DNA from 2 places in the Streptomyces sp. Qhu_M48 genome. Region 1 is predicted to be linked to the other one. Evidence: riboswitches for the same ligand, from Rfam matches in the RefSeq annotation. Region 1 holds a riboswitch; the other holds the start of a gene.
What was found. A riboswitch is a leader RNA that binds a small molecule or an ion and turns the genes downstream of it on or off. The one in region 1 is predicted to bind glycine.
Positions count from the first base shown of each region.

Region 2: another riboswitch for glycine. It lies ahead of gcvP (aminomethyl-transferring glycine dehydrogenase); the one in region 1 lies ahead of gcvT (glycine cleavage system aminomethyltransferase GcvT).

Region 1 is NZ_CP195432.1:6,357,656-6,365,291, forward strand. Features, by position in the region: gene ACRRSS_RS28405 (ABC transporter substrate-binding protein) at 1-650, opposite strand, end outside; gene ACRRSS_RS28410 (ABC transporter permease) at 760-1,785, opposite strand; gene ACRRSS_RS28415 (enhanced serine sensitivity protein SseB C-terminal domain-containing protein) at 2,147-2,938, opposite strand; gene ACRRSS_RS28420 (enhanced serine sensitivity protein SseB) at 2,996-3,736, opposite strand; gene ACRRSS_RS28425 (AAA family ATPase) at 3,885-4,547, opposite strand; glycine riboswitch at 4,699-4,797, shown strand; gene gcvT (glycine cleavage system aminomethyltransferase GcvT) at 4,984-6,105, shown strand; gene gcvH (glycine cleavage system protein GcvH) at 6,183-6,563, shown strand; gene glyA (serine hydroxymethyltransferase) at 6,596-7,636, shown strand, end outside.
Region 2 is NZ_CP195432.1:2,612,149-2,619,784, forward strand. Features, by position in the region: gene ACRRSS_RS12125 (DNA polymerase IV) at 1-1,338, shown strand, start outside; gene ACRRSS_RS12130 (PRC-barrel domain-containing protein) at 1,395-1,769, opposite strand; glycine riboswitch at 1,882-1,981, shown strand; gene gcvP (aminomethyl-transferring glycine dehydrogenase) at 2,159-5,044, shown strand; gene ACRRSS_RS12140 (DUF5999 family protein) at 5,148-5,354, opposite strand; gene ACRRSS_RS12145 (hypothetical protein) at 5,697-6,287, opposite strand; gene ACRRSS_RS12150 (glutamate--cysteine ligase) at 6,766-7,636, shown strand, end outside.

The DNA of each region.
Region 1 (7,636 bases):
TGCAGGAAGTCACCGTTGGCGACCGGCAGCTTGAAGACGATGGTCTTGTCGTCCGGGGTCTCGATCGCCTTGAGGCCGAGCTTGTCCGCGGAGGTGTCCTTGTACGGGCCCTTGTACTCGCCCTTGGGGTCGAGGACCTGCTGGAGGTAGATCGGGCCGCCGGAGATGACGTCCTGGGCCCAGATGCGCTCGATGCCGTACTTGATGTCCTTGGAGGTGATCGGCTTGCCGTCCTCCCAGGTCACCCCGTCCTTCAGCGTGAAGGTGTAGGTGAGACCGTCGGCCGAGACCTTGCCGGTGTCGGTGGCGAGGTCGGAGACGAGCTCCGTGGAGGCCGCGCCGGGCTCCGCCTTGAAGGTGACCAGCTGGCGCGTGTAGTAGCGGGCGAAGTCCCACACGAAGCCGTAGTAGCCGCGCTGCGGGTCCCACGAGTCGGCCTCCTGCGAGCCGATGAACTTCAGCTCGCCGCCCTTCTTGTCGGAGGGGTTGGCGATCTTGTTCACGCCGGCGTTGAAGCCGGGCGCACCGCCCTTGGCCTTGTCGCCGCTGCCGCCGGTGTCGCCGCCGCACGCGGTGGTGACGACCATCGTGGCCGCCGCGAGCAGCGCGCCCGCGGCGATTCTGCGCCTCTGAGAGCTCATCAGAGTCATGGGTCTCGCAACCTCCGGGATAGTGGCGGCCGATACGGCGGTCCGCCGAGGGTGGATCAGCCTCCTGACGCCTGCGGCAGGGGCGGTCTTGCGGGTCGTCGGCGAACGGTCAGCGGGAGCCCTTCGGGTCGAGCGCGTCACGCACGCCGTCGCCGAAGAGGTTGAACGCCAGAACGGTGATGAAGATCGCGAGGCCGGGGATCACCATGAACAGGGGATCCGCCTCATAGGTGGTGATGGCCGTCGACAGCATCTGCCCCCACGAAGCGGTGGGGGGCTTCACGCCCGCGCCGAGGAAGCTGAGCGCGGCCTCGGTGAGGATGTTGGTGGGGATCATGAGGGTCGCGTAGACCGTGATCGGGGCGATCAGGTTGGGCAGCAGCTCACGGCGGAGGATGTAGAGGCGGCCGGCGCCGAGGCTCTGGGCGGCCTCGACGTACTCGCGGTTGCGCAGCGAGAGGGTCTGGCCGCGGACGATGCGGCCCACGTAGGGCCAGCCGAAGAAGCCGATCACCAGCACCAGGGCGGCGATGCGGACGCCGGAGCCGTCGAGGCCGAGGAGTGAGTTCGGCAGGACGGAGACCAGGGCGATGGTGAAGAGCAGCTGCGGGAAGGCCAGCATCACGTCCATGACGCGGCTGAGGGCGGCGTCGATCCAGCCGCCGAAGTAGCCCGCGATGATGCCGAGGATCGTGCCGAGGACGACGGCGAAGACCGCGGCGAGGAAGGCCACGAGCAGCGAGATCCGGGCGCCGTAGACGATGCGGCTGAAGACGTCGCGGCCGTTGACGGGCTCGACGCCGAAGAGGAAGTCGGAGCTGACGCCGCCCCAGGAGCCGATCGGGGTGCCGAACAGCGGGTCGATCTGGTCCTCGTGGAACTCGTCCGGCGGGTGGCCGAGGAGGCCGACGATGACCGGAGCGAAGATCGCGACCAGGACCAGGAAGAGGACGACGAAGGCACCCGCGAGGGCCAGTTTGTCGCGCTTGAGGCGGGTCCAGGCGATCTGCCAGGGCGAGCGGCCCTCGATCGCCTTGCCGGAGCCGGAGTGGTCCGGAGTGCCGGGAGCGTCGGGAGCGGCGTCAGCGGTGGCGGTCGACTCGCCCGCACTCGTCTCGTGCAGTGGTGCCGTCATCGTGGTGAGGACCCCTCTCGGCCGCCGGTAGCCGGCCCTTGCCCGCCGCGGGTAGCGGCTTGGTGGAACAACCTGCTGGGCACTTGCTCTAAAGGAGCCGAACGCCCGGTGTTCCGGGGAGTCTTCAATGCGCTTGTGATCACCCGCCAGCCCTGACGGGGAATGTTTGCTCAAACGTGATGCGGTGCTGTGACTTCCGTTATCCGGACGTCGTGATCACCTGAGCGGACCATCTCGGGGCCTCTTCCCCTCAATCGGACATGTCGCTCAACCGGGCGTTCGGCGTGCCGAATTGGGGCGAAAGACGGCCTCCGGAGCGAACTCCGGAGGCCGGTGGGAAGGGCGTGAGAAGGCGTACGTCTCAGTATCCGGACGGAGCCGGTGGCGGGTATCCGTACCCCGGGGCGGGCGCGGAGCCGCGCCCCGCGTGCGCCTCGCGGTCGTAGAAGGGGCGCCCGTTCGCGCGCAGCCAGTGCGCCACCGGGTCGTAGGCGTCGGAGAGGGCGACCGTCGAGACGGGCAGCCCGTCGGGTACGGCGCCGATCGACTGGCGCATCATCGCGCGGACGTTGTCGACGGCCGCGGCGGAGGTGTCGTACAGGTCGAGGCCGATGACCAGGTACGGGGAGCCCAGCGCGGGCTGCACCCAGCCGCGGCGCAGGGCGCGGACGGCGGGGGTGCGGTGCGCGTTCTGCGTGAGCAGGGCGTAGAACTGCGGGAGCTCCAGGGTGGGCTCGGTGACCCGCAGCGGTCCCGCGGGCATCCGGTCGAGGCCGGTGGCGATCCGGCGCAGGTCGGCCCAGGGGATGCCGACGCCGCCGCCGGGGGCGTGCGGATTGAGCCAGACGCCCCAGCGGTCGGGGTAGAGGGCGCGGGCGATCTCGCGGCCGGTGACGAGCTCGTGGGCGCGGTGCCAGCCGGAGGCGGCCAGTTCCTGGGCGGAGGTGACGCAGGGCGCGTAGCCGAAGCCGTCGACCTCCATGTTCCCGTACTGGGCGTCGGACGAGCCGGGCGAGCCCTGCCAGAGCAGCATCCAGAGCTCGCCGTCGGCGAGGGCGTGCAGCAGCTGCTCGTACGCGTCGTAGCGTCCGGGTGCCACCTGGCGCAGCATGTGCTCGACCGTTCCGGCCGCAGCGGTGCCTGACGCGCTCACCCTGGGTTCCGCCCCTCTTCCGTCCACCGAGTCAGTTCAGCTTAAACATGGGGCCGGTCACACGGCGGCGCGCTGGTAGAAGGGGCGCACGCGCTCCAGCATCCAGTCGCCGACCGGGTCCTGTGCCATGTCGAGCAGGATGAGGCTGACCGGCCAGGCGACCTCGACCCGGCCCAGGGCGCGGCCGAGGGCGTCCAGGGGCGCGTTGCGGTCGACGCCGTCCCAGGCGGCGAGCTGGACGCCGATGAAGAGGGCGGGTTCGGTGCCCTCGACGCTGGCGAGGGCGCGCCGGGCGGTGGTGACGACGCCGGCGGCCTCGAACTCGGCGGAGGCGGCGGCGAGGAAGTCGACGGGGTCGTCCTGCCAGTCGGGCTCGAAGAGGCGGACGCGGCCGCCGGTGGCGGGTCCGTCGAGCGGGGTGCGTCCGGAGCGGCAGAGTTCCGCCACGGCGGGCGGCGGCAGCGGGACGCCGACGGTGCCGCCCGGGTTCACGGCGATGCCGAGCTGCGGGGGCAGGCCTCGGGCGAAGTCGCGGGCGGGGGCGACGGTGAAGGACATGTGGCCGCCGACGCAGGCGAGGAACTGCTGTTCGGAGCTGAAGACGGGGACGTAGGCCGCGCCGTCTATCTCCATGGTCGCGAGGTCGAGGTCACGGCTGTCGGGTCCGCCGCCGTTGGGCAGGGGCACCCAGACGGGGCTGCGGCCGAGCACCTCGACCAGGCGTCCGCCCGCCTCGGGGTTGCCGAGCGAGGCGGCAAGGACCTCTTCGAGCTCGTTGCCCGGCCACGTCACGTCCACGGTCCCCTCGTCCCCTCTCGCACGGCCTGCCGCACCGGCCGCCCCGGGCAGCACCCTAACGCCGCCCCGGAGCCGCTGTGGCCAGAAGACAAGGGTACGAGCGCTTCCGGGGGCGGGAGGACCGGCACCTCGCGGGCCGGGAACCTCCTCAGACCGCGTCGCGGAAGCCGATCCTCCGCAGGGAGTCCGCCGCGTCCCGGTCGAGGAGGGTCGCCGAGGCGCAGCCGTGCGGCAGGCGGCCGGACTCGGCGGCCGCGACGAGCCGGCCGACGGCCCGCCGGTGCCGGGCGAAGGCATAGGAGGAGACCCCCCGGCCGCGGGAGCGCTGGCCCTCGCGGGCGGTGTCGGGGGCGACGTCGAGCAGGACCAGGTGGAGGGATCTGCCCCGGCGGCGGGCCGCGCGGCCGAGCCAGCCGCGCACCCAGGACTGGGTGCCGCAGTCGTGCACGACCACGCTCGCGCCGGAGCGCAGGGCGCGGCGCAGTCCGGCGTAGTGCGCGAGCCGGACCAGGGGGCGGTAGACGGCGTACGGCAGGAGGCGGGGCATCCGGGCCTCCCAGCGCTCGCGGGTGTCCTGGGAGTCGATGCCGGTGCCCTCGGCGGCGCGCTTCATGAGGGTGGACTTGCCGCTGCCGGGCAGTCCGGAGACGACCACGAGGTCCCCGGCGGCGAAGGTGAGGGCGCGGGGTCCCCGGCCGCCGCGCTCGCGCAGGTCGCGCAGGAGCCGGCCGCGGCGGCGGGTCCTGGCGCGGGCCCGTTGGGACGGTATGCCGGTACTCGGCGCGTACGCGCCGGTGTGCTGGAACCTCATCGCTTCTCCCCCTGCCGGGCCTGAGAAGACCCTTGCCCACAAAGTGTAAAGAAACGGTAATGAGACACAAGCGATATGCCCCGCCGGGCTCGCGTGCAATGATGTGCGCGCCAGGCGCGCACAGTCGCCACACAATCGCATACCGGCCGCTCGAATCCGCGCGGGAGAGTTCCGGACGCCGTACGTGTCCGGACGCCGAAGGAGCAAGACCCTCCCTTGAATCTCTCAGGCCCCGTACCGCGTGGATGAGGCAGATCTGAAAAGCGGGACACCCAGCCGTGTCCCCACCCAAGGTGCAAGCCGATCTCTCGGTGCCGCTCTCACGGCGACGAGATGCTCTCGGTGAACCTCTCAGGTTCCATGACAGATGGGGAGGACGTCCTCGCCCGTCATGTGTTTCGTCACCGAACCGCCCTTGGGACCCGGGAGCCACCCCATGAGCACTGCCCGTCTGACCGCCCTCGATGCCCTGCATCGTTCGCTGGGCGCGACCATGACCGACTTCGCGGGCTGGGACATGCCGCTCCGCTACGCCAGCGAGCGGGACGAGCACATCGCCGTCCGCACCAAGGCGGGTCTCTTCGACCTCTCCCACATGGGCGAGATCACCGTCACGGGGCCGCAGGCCGTGGAGCTCCTCGACCACGCCCTGGTCGGCAACATCTCCACGGTCGGCGTCGGCCGCGCCCGTTACACGATGATCTGCCAGGAGGACGGCGGCATCCTCGACGACCTGATCGTGTACCGGCTCCAGGACACGGAGTACATGGTCGTCGCCAACGCCTCCAACGCGCAGACCGTCCTGGACGCGCTGACCGAGCGCGCGGCGGGCTTCGACGCCGAGGTCCGGGACGACCGCGACGCGTACGCCCTGATCGCGGTCCAGGGCCCGGAGTCCCCCGGCATCCTGAAGTCGCTGACCGACGCCGACCTGGACGGTCTGAAGTACTACGCCGGTCTGCCCGGCACGGTCGCGGGCGTGCCCGCCCTGATCGCCCGCACCGGTTACACCGGCGAGGACGGCTTCGAGCTGTTCCTGAAGCCCGAGCACGCGGAGGGCGTGTGGAGGGCGCTGACCGAGGCGGGCGCCCCGGTCGGTCTGATCCCCTGCGGCCTGTCCTGCCGCGACACGCTCCGCCTGGAGGCGGGCATGCCGCTGTACGGCCACGAGCTGACCACCGCGCTGACCCCCTTCGACGCGGGCCTCGGCCGGGTCGTGAAGTTCGAGAAGACGACCAACGAGGGTCGCTTCGTCGGCCGTGAGGCGCTGGAGAAGGCCGCCGAGCGCGCCGAGACCGCCCCGCCGCGCAAGCTCGTCGGCCTGGTCGCCGAGGGCCGCCGGGTCCCGCGCGCCGGCTTCTCCGTCGTCAAGGACGGCGTGGTGATCGGCGAGGTCACCTCCGGCGCCCCGTCGCCGACCCTCGGAAAGCCGATCGCCATCGCGTACGTGGACGCGGCGCACGCCGCGCCCGGCACCCAGGGTGTAGGTGTGGACATCCGTGGCACCCACGAGGCGTACGAGGTCGTGGCGCTGCCGTTCTACAAGCGCCAGAAGTGACGTATCCGTCTCACTTCGCGTCTCACCCCGCAAGACCCACGTGCATCAGCACTCCCCCGATCCAGGAGAATCAGGCCATGAGCAACCCCCAGCAGCTGCGCTACACCAAGGAGCACGAGTGGCTGTCGGACGCCGAGGAAGGCGTCTCGACCGTCGGCATCACGGAGTTCGCCGCGAACGCGCTCGGTGACGTCGTCTACGCCCAGCTCCCCGAGGTCGGCTCCACGGTCACCGCGGGCGAGACCTGCGGCGAGCTGGAGTCGACGAAGTCCGTGAGCGACCTGTACTCCCCCGTCACGGGTGAGGTCGTCGCCGCCAACCAGGACGTGGTGGACGACCCGTCCCTGGTGAACACGGCTCCGTTCGAGGGTGGCTGGCTGTTCAAGGTGCGCGTCGCGGGTGAGCCGGACGAGCTGCTCTCCGCCGACGAGTACACCGCGTTCTCCGCCGGGAACTGAGACCGGGCCCGAGACCCCTTAGGGATCGATTCATGTCGCTTCTGAACACTCCCCTCCACGAGCTGGACCCCGACGTCGCCGCCGCCGTCGACGCCGAGCTCCGCCGTCAGCAGTCCACCCTCGAGATGATCGCCTCGGAGAACTTCGCTCCGGTCGCCGTCATGGAGGCGCAGGGCTCCGTCCTCACCAACAAGTACGCCGAGGGCTACCCGGGCCGCCGCTACTACGGTGGCTGCGAGCACGTCGACGTCGCCGAGCAGATCGCCATCGACCGGATCAAGGACCTGTTCGGCGCCGAGTACGCCAACGTCCAGCCGCACTCCGGCGCCTCCGCGAACCAGGCCGCCCTCTTCGCGATCGCCCAGCCCGGCGACACGATCCTGGGTCTGGACCTGGCGCACGGCGGTCACCTCACCCACGGCATGCGCCTGAACTTCTCCGGCAAGCAGTTCAACGTGGTCGCGTACCACGTGGACGAGGCCGGTCTGGTCGACATGGCCGAGGTCGAGCGCCTCGCCAAGGAGCACCGCCCCAAGGTGATCATCGCGGGCTGGTCCGCCTACCCGCGTCAGCTGGACTTCGCCGAGTTCCGCCGGATCGCCGACGAGGTCGAGGCCTTCCTGTGGGTCGACATGGCCCACTTCGCTGGCCTCGTCGCGGCCGGTCTGCACCCGAACCCGGTCGAGTACGCGGACGTGGTCACCTCCACGACGCACAAGACCCTCGGCGGTCCGCGCGGCGGCATCATCCTGGCGAAGAAGGAGTTCGCCAAGAAGCTGAACTCCTCCGTCTTCCCCGGTTTCCAGGGTGGCCCGCTGGAGCACGTGATCGCGGCCAAGGCCGTCTCCTTCAAGGTCGCGGCCACGGAGGAGTTCAAGGAGCGCCAGCAGCGCACGCTGGACGGCGCCCGCATCATCGCCGAGCGTCTGGTCCAGGACGACGTCACCGCGCACGGCGTCTCGGTCCTGTCCGGCGGTACGGACGTGCACCTGCTCCTCGTCGACCTGCGCGACAGCGAGCTGGACGGCCAGCAGGCCGAGGACCGTCTCCACGAGGTCGGCATCACGGTCAAC
Region 2 (7,636 bases), 3.7 Mb from region 1:
TCGAAGCCCAGCCTGCGCGGCAAACCCGTGGTCGTCGGTGGTCTCGGGCCCCGGGGTGTCGTCGCCACCGCCTCGTACGAGGCACGCCGCTTCGGGGTGCACTCGGCGATGCCCATGGGCCAGGCGCGGCGGCTCGCACCGAACGCCGCCTACCTCGTCCCCCGCTTCGCGTTCTACCGGTCGATCAGCGAGCAGGTGATGGAGCTGCTCGGGCGGCTCTCCCCGCTCGTGGAGCCGCTCAGCCTCGACGAGGCCTTCGTGGACCTGGAGGCCGGAGGCGTGGCCGACGACAGCGCGAGCGCGCGCGCCGCGGGCGAGCGGCTGCGGGTGGACATCCTGGCGACCACCGGCCTGACGGGGTCGGTGGGGCTCGCCGGGTCCAAGATGATCGCGAAGATCGCCTCCGAGGAGGCCAAGCCCGACGGACTCGTCCTCATCGAGCCAGGGACCGAGCGGGAGCTGCTCGGGCCGCGTTCCGTGCGGATCCTGCCCGGGGTCGGGCCGGCGACCGGGGAGCACCTGCGGCGGGCCGGGATGACCACCGTGTCCGATCTCGCGGAGGCGGGCGAGGACGAGCTCGTACGGCTCCTCGGGCGGGCGCACGGGGCCTCCCTCCACCGCATGGCCCAGGGGTACGACGATCGGCCCGTGGTGGCCGAGCGGGACGCCAAGTCGGTGTCCGTCGAGGACACCTTCGACGTCGACCTGCACGACCGCGTGCGGATCAGGACCGAGGTGGAGCGGCTGGCGGAGCGGTGCGTGGGGCGGCTGCGGGCCTCGGGGCACTCGGGACGGACCATCGTCCTCAAGGTCCGGCGGTTCGACTTCTCCACCCTCACGCGGTCCGAGACGCTCCGGGGGCCCACGGACGACCCGGGTGTGGTGCGGGAGGCGGCGGGGCGGCTGCTGGAGGGGGTCGACACGACGGGGGGTGTGCGGCTGCTGGGGGTCGGGGTGAGTGGGCTGGCCGACTACACGCAGGAGGATCTGTTCGCGCAGGCCGAAGCGGAGGCGGTGGCCGAGGCCGGGGCAGCCGCCGAGGCGGGGGCCGGAGCTTCCCCCGGTTCGGGGGAGGCGGCGGAGGGCGTCGGGGCCGTGACGGCGGTCGTGGCCCCCGCCGGGCCGGGGGCCGAGGGGGCCGTGGAGCGGCACTGGTCGCCCGGGCACGACGTGCGGCACGCGGTGTACGGGGCCGGCTGGGTCCAGGGGAGCGGCGTGGGGCGCGTCACGGTGCGGTTCGAGTCGCCCGGGTCGAAGCCGGGCCGGGTACGGACCTTCGCGGTGGACGATCCCGAGCTCGTGCCCGGGGAGGCGTTGCCGTTGGTGGGCGGGGAGTAGGGGGCGGCGGCCCGCGGACGGGCGTGGGACCGCCCGTGCCGCCCCGCGGGAAGGGGCTACGGGCCGTCCTGGCCCGCCAGGCGGCCGAAGTCGGTGTCCGGGGTGTCCGTGGGGGGCGGGGGGAGCGCGAGGCTGTAGTGGCGGTAGAGCTGGAGCTCCTGTTCGGGGGAGAGATGGCGGCCCACGCCGAAGTCGGGGGCGTCCTTGATGAGCGCCCGCTCGTACGGGATGTGGAGGCCGTCGTCGAGCAGGTCGCTCGGCTCCAGGGGGACGAAGGCGTCCCGGCTGAACAGGCCCGTGCGGACCGCCGCCCACTCGGGGATGCCGGTCGCGTCGTCCAGGTACACCTCGTCCACGGTTCCGATCTTGTGCCCGCTCCGGTCGTACGCCTTGCGGCCGATCAGGCTGCGCGGATCGATATCGGTCTGCACGGTCCCTCCAACTGGTCGCAACTGCTCTACACCCTACGAAAGTGCACATCTGGGATGTCGGCCACTTGAGCGATGGGAGCCGCAACCTCGCTGGTAGGCTGGCTGTGGCTGTCGACCCTGTGCGGGAGAGTCCCCCGGAGAAACCTTCCGGTGGGCGCCGAAGGAGCAAATCCTCCCCGGAATCTCTCAGGCCCCTGTACCGCGCGGACGAGGTCACTCTGGAAAGCAGAGCGGTGTCCGACGGCATGCGCTCTCACCGACGGTGAAAGCCGGCGTGCCGCGAAGCATGCCGGTGAAACTCTCAGGTTGAGATGACAGAGGGGGAGGCCGTCCGGGTACCCGCGCCGTGGTGCCCCTCGCAGGTCGTGACGACCAGGAGGCCTCCGTACATGACCGCCAACCGCATTCCGCTCTCCGAGCTCGAACAGGGCATTCCGTTCGAGCAGCGGCACATCGGGCCCGACGCCGAGGCGCGCGCCAAGATGCTCGCCCAGGTCGGTTACGGCTCCCTCGACGAGCTCACGGCCGCCGCCGTCCCGGACGTGATCAAGAACGCCGAGGCGCTCGGCCTGCCGGCCGCGCGCACCGAGGCCGAGGTGCTCGCCGAGCTGCGCACGCTCGCCGACCGCAACCAGGTCCTCTCGCCCATGATCGGCCTCGGGTACTACGGCACCTTCACCCCGCCGGTGATCCTGCGGAACGTGATGGAGAACCCCGCCTGGTACACCGCGTACACCCCGTACCAGCCGGAGATCTCGCAGGGCCGCCTCGAGGCCCTCCTGAACTTCCAGACCGTCGTCGCCGACCTGACGGGGCTGCCCACCTCCGGCGCCTCCCTCCTCGACGAGGGCACCGCGGCCGCCGAGGCCATGGCGCTCGCCCGGCGCGTCGGCAAGGTCAAGAACGGTGTCTTCCTCATCGACGCCGACGCCCTGCCGCAGACGATCGCCGTCATCGAGACCCGCGCCGAGCCGACCGGTGTCGAGGTCGTCGTCGCCGACCTCGGCGACGGCATCCCGGCCGAGATCGCCGAGCGCGGCGTCTTCGGCGTGCTCCTCCAGTACCCCGGTGCCTCCGGCGCCGTCCGCGACATCAAGCCGCTGATCGACGCCGCCCACGAGCTCGGTGCCATCGTCACCGTCGCCGCCGACCTGCTCGCGCTCACCCTGCTCACCTCGCCGGGCGAGCTGGGCGCGGACATCGCCGTGGGCACGACGCAGCGCTTCGGTGTGCCGATGGGCTTCGGAGGCCCGCACGCCGGCTACATGGCCGTCCAGGACAAGCACGCCCGCTCCCTGCCCGGCCGTCTGGTCGGTGTGTCCGTCGACGCCGACGGGAACCGCGCCTACCGCCTGGCCCTGCAGACCCGCGAGCAGCACATCCGCCGCGAGAAGGCCACCAGCAACATCTGTACCGCTCAGGTGCTGCTCGCCGTCATGGCCGGCATGTACGCCGTCTACCACGGCCCCGAGGGCCTCAAGGGCATCGCGCGCCGCACCCACCGGTACGCCGCGATCCTCGCCGCCGGCCTGACCGCCGGAGGCGTGGAGCTCACCCAGGGCGCCTTCTTCGACACCCTGACCGCCCGCGTGCCCGGCAAGGCCGACGAGGTCGTCGCCGCCGCCCGCGAGGCCGGTGTGAACCTCTACCGCGTCGACGCCGACCACGTGTCGATGTCCTGCGACGAGACCACCGGGCGCGCCCAGCTCGCCGCCGTGTGGGGCGCCTTCGGCGTCACCGCCGACGTCGAGGCCCTGGACGCCGACGCCGAGGACCAGCTGCCCGCCGGTCTGCTGCGCTCCGACGCGTACATGACCCACCCGGTCTTCCACGCGCACCGTTCCGAGACGTCGATGCTGCGCTACCTGCGCAAGCTCGCCGACCGCGACTACGCGCTCGACCGCGGCATGATCCCGCTCGGGTCCTGCACGATGAAGCTGAACGCGACGACCGAGATGGAGTCCGTGACCTGGCCCGAGTTCGGCCAGATGCACCCGTTCGCCCCGGTCGAGCAGGCGCAGGGCTACGTCACGCTCATCACCGAGCTGGAGGAGCGCCTCGCCGAGGTCACCGGCTACGACAAGGTCTCGATCCAGCCGAACGCCGGTTCGCAGGGCGAGCTGGCCGGTCTTCTCGCCGTCCGCGCCTACCACCGCGCCAACGGCGACGAGCAGCGCACGGTCTGCCTCATCCCGTCCTCCGCGCACGGCACCAACGCCGCCTCCGCGGTGATGGCCGGCATGAAGGTCGTCGTCGTGAAGACGGCCGACGACGGCGAGGTCGACGTCGAGGACCTGCGCGCCAAGATCGCGCAGTACCGCGACGAGCTGTCCGTGCTGATGATCACCTACCCGTCCACGCACGGCGTCTTCGAGGAGCACGTCGCCGACATCTGCGCCGAGGTCCACGAGGCCGGCGGTCAGGTGTACGTCGACGGCGCCAACCTCAACGCGCTGGTCGGTCTGGCCAAGCCGGGCCACTTCGGCGGCGACGTCTCGCACCTGAACCTGCACAAGACCTTCTGCATCCCGCACGGCGGCGGCGGTCCGGGTGTCGGCCCGGTCGGCGTCCGCGCCCACCTCGCGCCGTACCTGCCGAACCACCCGCTCCAGCCCACCGCGGGCCCGGAGACCGGCGTCGGCCCGATCTCGGCCGCCCCGTGGGGCTCCGCGGGCATCCTGCCGATCTCGTGGTCGTACGTGCGCCTGATGGGCGGGGAGGGCCTCAAGCGCGCCACCCAGGTCGCCGTGCTCGCGGCGAACTACATCGCCAAGCGCCTCGAGCCGCACTTCCCGGTGCTCTACACCGGCCCGGCCGGTCTGGTCGCCCACGAGTGCATCGTGGACCTGCGCCCGCTGTCCAAGGCGACGGGCGTCACGGTCGACGACATCGCGAAGCGTCTCATCGACTACGGCTTCCACGCGCCGACGATGTCGTTCCCGGTGGCCGGCACGCTCATGATCGAGCCCACCGAGTCCGAGGACCTGACCGAGCTGGACCGCTTCTGCGACACGATGATCGCGATCCGGGCCGAGATCGAGAAGGTCTCCTCGGGCCAGTGGCCCGCCGACGACAACCCGCTGCACAACGCGCCGCACACCGCGGCCGCGCTGGGCGGCGAGTGGAACCACGCGTACACGCGCGACGAGGCCGTCTTCCCGGCCGGGGTCTCGGCCGCCGACAAGTACTGGCCGCCGGTGCGCCGCATCGACGGTGCCTTCGGCGACCGGAACCTGGTCTGCTCCTGCCCGCCGCTGGACGAGTACGACAACTGATCAAGGCATGAGGGCCGGTTCGGAGGAGTTCCTCCGGGCCGGCCCTCGGCTTTTCCGCTCTCGCGTGGTGTCGGTGTCGGTGTCTGTGTCGGCTCCGCACCGCTCAGGCGGCGGCCGTCACCTGTCCCGCGGTCAGCGGCCGGTGCGGGGCGATGATCTGCCCGTCCGGCAGCAGTTCACCGGTGTCCTCGAAGAGCAGGACGCCGTTGCACAGCAGGCTCCAGCCCTGCTCCGGGTGGTGTGCCGTCAGGCGGGCCGCCTCGCGGTCGGCGGAGTCGGCGGTGGGACAGGCAGGCTGGTGCTGGCACATGGGTGGGTTCTTTCGCTGCGTCGTGGTGGATGTCCTGCGGCTCTTGGTGCTCATCGCCGCCCCCGTCGGTCGGTTCGGTTCCGGTCCGGTCCGGTCCCAGTCTTGCCCCATGGACGCTCTTCCGCAGGTATTTGGCGGCAGCTCGTCCTTTCCCGGTAAGACGCATCACCCGCAGGGGCGGTTCAGGTCAACTGCACCGTCTCTTCGGGTGGTTCGGGGTGGTCCCAGTGGGCTAGTCCGTCCGGGCGGGGTGTTCGGGTGGAGCGTTCGGGCGGGGGGCTCGGACAGCAGTACGCCCCGTGACCCGGGTGGGTCACGGGGCGGAGACGCACGTGCGATGCATCAGGCGGGCGCCGCCGAGCCCAGGAGGGGCGGCGGCGCGAGGCGCGTACTCAGCACGGGCAGGAGGTCGGCGACCTGATAGGCGCGGTGGGCCGCGATCCCCGGCGGGGCGGGGGCCAGCGGCACCAGCAGATCGGCCGCGGCCGGGGACGTGGTGGCCCCGTCCGCCTCCGGTTCGGCGTGCAGCCAGAGGGTCAGCATGTACAGCTCCGGTACGGAGAGCAGTCGCGGCTGGTACGGGACGGGCAGCGCCTCGGCCTGGAGCAGCGCCCGCTCCGTGGCGGTGACGTACGGCCCCTCGAAGAAGTGCGAGAAGGACCAGCCGTCGGGGGTGAGCATGGTGTCCGCCGCGGCGATCGCCCGGTCCCCGTTCCGGATCAGGAAACGCCAGCCGGCGAGTCGGGTTCGGGGCGCGTGGCCCGGTGTCCCGGCGACTCCGAGGACGTGTACGGGCAGGGGGAGTTCGGGGCTCAGCGGTCCCTGCGCCGCCCGTAGGGCGGGAGTTCGCGCCTCGCGTACGGCGGTCGGAGAGCCGAGGGCCGCGAGGACACTGCGGAGGGCCGGCGCGGGGGCCGGGAAGGGTCGGAGCATGGTGGGTCGCCTCTCACTCAGGAGACACGTTGACGCGTGGGCGGGTACGACGGCGCTGTCGGCGGCGGGGCCAGAGAGGGCCATGAGGCCATGGCGGGGCGCCAACACTCTGCCTCGTCCGCGGAGTTTATACGACACGTGTTCACACAGTGTTTCCGCTAGACGTCGCCGATATTCCTGGCAAGGCGTCATCAGGTCTTAAATCGAGGGGAGTCGAAGCGGAATCCCGTGACGATGTCGCTCCCACCTGCGTATTCCTCGCGAAGGCGGACGGCTGGATTTCGATCCCGACTTCCGAGGCAATAGGACGTTGGTATATGTCGATTGTCGTATGCCTCTGGGACGTGACAGTGGTGCACTGCATCCAGCCTATCCTCCGACAGGCTTCCTCCGCAGGCGTTATGGATCAGTCGGGTGGGCATCATCGATCGTGACGCGCGGCCGTCATGGCGGCCGCCCACTGGGGAGGGACGCTTCGATGGGGGAGAAGGTCGTGGCCGACGGGTTCGGCCCGTCCGACCGGCAGCAGTACCGGAGAAAGCTCCAGCAGTGCCTCGCGGGGCTCGCGAGGCTCCTGGCGGAGAAGAGGTTCGACCGCCCGCGCAATCTCATGGGCGTGGAGATCGAACTCAATCTCGCGGGCGCCGACGGACTGCCCCGGATGCTGAACGGTCCGGTTCTCGAAAAGATCGCGAGCCCCGATTTCCAGACGGAACTCGGAATGTTCAATCTCGAAGTGAACATCGCACCCCACCAGCTCGGCGGGCGCGTATTCGACCGGCTCGCGGAGGAGATCGGAACCGGAATCGGATATGCCGACCGCAAGGCGGCGGAACTCGACGCGGGCGTCGTCATGATCGGCATACTGCCCACGCTCACCCAGGACGACCTGGTCTTCGAGAACCTGTCGACGGCCGACCGCTACACGCTCCTCAACGACCAGATCCTCGTCGCCCGGGGAGAGGAGTTCACGCTCGACATCCACGGCGTCGAACGGCTCCGGTGCACCTCGGACTCGATCGTGCCCGAGTCGGCCTGTACCTCGGTCCAACTGCACCTCCAGGTGACGCCGGCCCGGTTCGCCGCCGTGTGGAACGCGGCGCAGGCGGTGTCGGGGGTCCAGATCGCCCTCGGTGCCAACGCCCCCTTCGTCTTCGGCCGCGAGCTGTGGCGCGAGTCCCGGCCGCCCCTCTTCCAGCAGGCCACCGACACCCGGCCGCCCGAGCTGCAGGCCCAGGGCGTCCGGCCGCGCACCTGGTTCGGGGAGCGGTGGGTCGACTCGGTGTACGACCTCTTCGAGGAGAACGTCCGCTACTTCCCCGCCCTGCTGCCCATCTGCGACGACGAGG